DNA from 2 places in the Algibacter sp. YIN40 genome. Region 2 is predicted to be linked to the other one. Evidence: riboswitches for the same ligand, from Rfam matches in the RefSeq annotation. Region 2 holds a riboswitch; the other holds the start of a gene.
The links. Region 2 has a riboswitch for cobalamin ahead of AC2D6V_RS10315 (PAS domain-containing protein). Riboswitches for the same ligand answer to the same signal wherever they lie in the genome.

Region 1 (2,410 bases), on a different contig from region 2:
CAGGTCAGGATTAAGCTCTAAAAGCACTTCGGTATTCAAGCCTTTATTCTTACCGAGCTCTCTTATATTTCCGTTTTTAATTCTCTGTCTAATGCTTTCAGAAGAAATATAATCGGTTCCAGGAAATCCAACTAATGTTTCTTCAATATCTAATAAATCTAAAGCAGGAATATGGGTTGTTGATGTGACTACAATTTTTTTAATTGGTTTTATTATAATACCGTCATACTCGTTTTTTAAAAAAGAGATTTTTGCGACATTTTCATTACTTATTAAAACGTATCGATAACTTTTATCTGCATTAGGCCAAGGTGTAAATATTTCTAAAATGGAATAATTTTCATTTTTGGTAACCATAAACCCCTTTGCATAATTGAGATTAATTTTTTTAAAATCTGAGTGAGGTAATAGGTTATTTGTCCCTTTATCTTCTTTACAAGAGAATAAAAGGCAAATTAAAAAAAATGTTATTAGATTTTTCAAATCATAAAATTTAACGCTTCAAAAGTAAGATTATTTAATCTTTTTAATGAAACATTAAACAAAATGTTTACTTTCGCTGCGAATTTTGGTTTTGTTTGCAAAATGCAAATAAATTAAAAGGGAATCTGGTTAAATGCCAGAACTGTTCCCGCAACTGTAAGTTTATGCCGTCCCGATGCTATTGGGATTTTAAGCACCTCTTAAAGAGGATGTTATTAACTGCATTTACCACTGACCTTAGCGTTGGGAAGGTATAATAACATAAAACAAGTCAGGAGACCTGCCATTTTCAAAACAAATAAGTTAAACTTTCGGGATAAAAGTTTGCGTATAGGTCTATGCGATTCTCGAGTAATTATTCATTAAAATGAAAAAAAAGAATGTTTTTGGCATCCTGTGTTTAGGATTCTCGTTGGTTGGTTTTGCGCAACAGCAAAATGATTCAACAAAATTAGAGCAACTTGATGAAGTTGTTATTTCAGATTCTCGCTTCAAATTGAAACGTGAAAATTCAGGTAAAACAGTTATTAAAATTTCGCAACAAGAGATTGAAAGAAACCAAGGTAGAACGGTTTCAGAATTAATTAATACTAAAAGTGGTATTGAAATTAATGGAAGTAGGAGTGTTGATGGTCAGAACTTAGGAACCTTTGTTAGAGGAGGAAATAACCGACAAGTTTTAGTGCTTATTGATGGTGTACAGATAAACGATCCATCGATTGTAGCTAACGATTTTGATTTACGACTATTAGATTTAAATACTATTGAATCTATTGAGGTTATTAAAGGAGCTGCAAGTACGCTTTATGGTAATGCCGCTGCAACTGCAGTAATTAACATCGCCACCAAAAAGTCATCAAAAAAGGAAATTTCTGCAAGCTTTTTAACTGTTATGGGTACAAATCAAACTCAGGATGATTTGAATTATAACGGTACAAGTTTTACCAACAATGTATCAGTAAACGGAACTTTAAATAAGTTTACGTATTTAGCGAGTTTTGGTAATAGGTTCGTCGATGGGCTATCTGCAGCAAAATCTGAGAACCCAGAGAAAGATCCTTTTTCAAGATATAATACGAATTTGAAATTGAATTATGAATTCTCAGATAGTTTTGAAATATCTGCTTATGCTAGTTTCGATAAGTTTAAAACCAATATTGATGGTTTTCCTGCTCCAACATATAGTTTTGCAGATACTAACGATGAATATATTTCACAACAAAAAAGGGTAGGGATATCTCCAAAATTCACTTATACAAAAGGGAGTTTTCAAATTAATGCCGCTTATACAAAAATAGATAGAGAGACTATTTCAGATTTTGGTTCTGTTAATGAAGCTGATAGTTACGTAATTGATGCGTTCAATAAATATGTTTTTAATGACACTTTTCATACTATTGTTGGTTTAAATTATGGGGATTATAAAAGCTTATTTGCCGAAGAGGAAAGCTTTACAAACACAGATCCTTATTTAAATGTTGTTTATATTTCAGATTTTGGATTGAATTTAAATGCTGGCGGGCGATTAAATAATCATAGCGAATATGGTTCACATTTTGTATACAGCTTAAATCCATCATATAATATTCCTGTAAATAATGGCTATGCTAAAGTATTTGGTTCTTATGCTACTTCATTTATTGCACCTAATTTATCACAGTTATTTGGTTTTTTTGGAGCAAATCCAGATTTAGAACCAGAAGAAAATAAAACTATAGAAGGTGGTTTGGAATTCAACACAAAAAAGGGGTTTCGTCTAAATGGTATTTATTTTAATAGGAAAGAAGAAAACACAATAGTTTACACAACGGCTTATGAAAATGCTACTTCAGATGCCATTGTTCATGGTTTTGAATTGGAAGCACAGATAGATATTGTAAAAAATTTATCAATTTCTGCCAATTATACTTATACTGAAGTAAAAGAT
Region 2 (2,410 bases):
GGTAACTTAAAAAGATTTGGGCGTCTGGTTTTAAATAACTGTGTTTTCATTTTGATTTTGTTTAACATTTGTTAATATTTATCAAACATAATACATTTTGTTTAACTTTTTATTCTTTTCATTCAACAAAAAGATAAAGTGTATAAAAAAATCGTTCAATGGTAATTTTGGACGATATATTTCATATAAACTCAAATTTAAGTGTTTGGATAAAGCACTATTGCTCTTTATATACTGTTGTTTTATCTTTAATGATTTAGGTTCCTTTTAATGACTTAAATATTTTATATTTCTAATACATAGCCTTAAACAACACTAATAAGTTAGATAAAAAAATTTGTCACTTTGGGCATTGATGAAATGAATTTATCTTTTCATTTAAAGCACAGTAAATAGTTGTTTTTTGGGATTCGACTGCGCTCAACCTGACATTGTAGTTAAATAGCGGATAAATATAAATTAGATATTTGGCAAACCAAATTATATTGACATTTAGTAACTTACATTCTAATTTTTCTTTCTAACGCCAATAAATGAACTAGTTTATTGTTTCTATCTTTTAATTGATAGATATCTAAATTACAATTATAGGCATCACCATTCTTTTTATAATTGATAATTGACGTATTGAATGGGGTGTCTTTCTTTAGGTTTTCTCGTATGGATTCTAAAGAAGATTGTGATGTATTTTTTCCTTGTAAAAAACTTGGACGCTTACCTTCTGCATAATTAGCTGGGTATCCTGTCATTTTAGTAAAACCCTTATTAACCCATTCTATTTGTTGCTGGCTATTGGTTAATACAGCTGCTTCAAAATCGGAATTAGTTATTAGTTCTTCAATATTAAAAACCCAGCCATATTCCTTTTTGTATACATTTAAAATGTCAATCTCTACTTGCTTGTTGAAATGCTTTGCTTGGTTTACTAAATACATTCCATAAATGTCCCAACATTTTAACGGTCCTTGTTTAACCTTCATAGCTTCATTATTAAAGTGCAGTGTGAATGAAGCCAATTTGGTGTTTAAAGTGCACACCAATATATTATAGAATATATCTTGACCTAGCTTCAAAACGCGAAAGCACATGGTTAATATGTAAAGGCAAGTATCTGGCTTGTAATTTGCATTACTTACAGTTGCGCGACAGCTTGTGATTTTAACACAATTCCTTTTTAATTAGCGAAAAGCTAAACCTTTATAATAAATTCGAAGATAACATTTTAGAAACTCTATAGCAAATATTATAAATCTTTTAAGTAACGATTTTCCATAGTTTCTCTAGTTTCTGGAGCATCGCTAGTACCTAATTGATCTTTTAGCATCTGCCCTATTGTTGGAAAAGATTCTCTGTCGATTTGAGTGGATACTTCCCATAATTTAGAGCGCATGAAGGCTTTGGCACAATGTAGAAATGATTCCTCAACCGTAACACAAATACATCCTATAGGCTTATTTTGTTCATTTGGAAACAACTCTAAATGTGATTTATCTGTAGAAAGATAGGCACTGCCATTAACACGCAAAGTTTCATTGACTCCTGGAATTAAAAATAATAAGCCAACACGCCCAGTTTCAATAATATTAGAAATACTATCTACTCTATTATTGCCTTTGGCATCAGGAATTATAAGAGTGTTTTCATCTAAAACCTTCACAAAACCGGAGCTTCCACCTCTAGGAGAAGCATCCTGCTTACCAGCTTCACTTGAAGTTGACATCACTAAAAATGGTGAAGTGTCTATAAAATTAATGGCGTGTTTGTCTAATTTTGGAAGAACTTTGTCTTTTGCTCTTCCCTTAGGATAACCGTATAATTCTCTAAGTTGTTTTTGATTGGTGATTTTCATTCTCCAAAGTTACGAGAAAATCATTGAACTAATTTCCTAATAATATCTTTTACAGGAAGTATGGCCTCGGTATGTTCTATACTTGGACCAGCCACCCAAACAGTTTTGTATGTTGCTTTGGTTGCGGCATTTTTAGTAGCGTTCATGCCTATTGAGAAACGAATCATTTTAACCCATTTCTTGAGTCTTTTGTTCTTGTTTAGTATGGATTCAATCCAAGTTTGCTTCGTGCCAATTTTTTGAACGTAAGGTGTGTTAATCACAGTACATGGTGTACCAGAAATACGCTCTGTCATTACAATATCTTCTGCTCCATAATCCACGCAGGCTTGTTTATACTCTTCGGTAACATTAGCTTCTATAGATGCTATAAAAGGACTTCCCACTGAAACACCTGCAGCTCCATAACTAAGCATCTTATCAATATCTGCTTTACATCCAACACCTCCAGCAGATATTACTGGAATGTTGCAATTGGAACTCAATTGCTTAGTTAGCTCCTCCGGGGAAAGCTCACCTCTATGTCCTCCTGCCTTACTATTTACTGCTATAATGGCATCG

Region 1: linked by a shared signal. The riboswitch ahead of AC2D6V_RS13720 (TonB-dependent receptor plug domain-containing protein) and the one ahead of AC2D6V_RS10315 (PAS domain-containing protein) in region 2 are both predicted to bind cobalamin.

Annotation. Positions count from the first base shown of each region.
Region 1 is NZ_JBXVVC010000004.1:69,238-71,647, reverse strand. It holds gene AC2D6V_RS13725 (ABC transporter substrate-binding protein) at 1-483, opposite strand, end outside; cobalamin riboswitch at 553-785, shown strand; gene AC2D6V_RS13720 (TonB-dependent receptor plug domain-containing protein) at 851-2,410, shown strand, end outside.
Region 2 is NZ_JBXVVC010000002.1:575,985-578,394, reverse strand. It holds gene AC2D6V_RS10320 (fasciclin domain-containing protein) at 1-50, opposite strand, end outside; gene AC2D6V_RS10315 (PAS domain-containing protein) at 501-980, opposite strand; cobalamin riboswitch at 1,087-1,214, opposite strand; gene AC2D6V_RS10310 (pyridoxamine 5'-phosphate oxidase family protein) at 1,244-1,849, opposite strand; gene AC2D6V_RS10305 (NAD(P)H-dependent flavin oxidoreductase) at 1,870-2,410, opposite strand, start outside.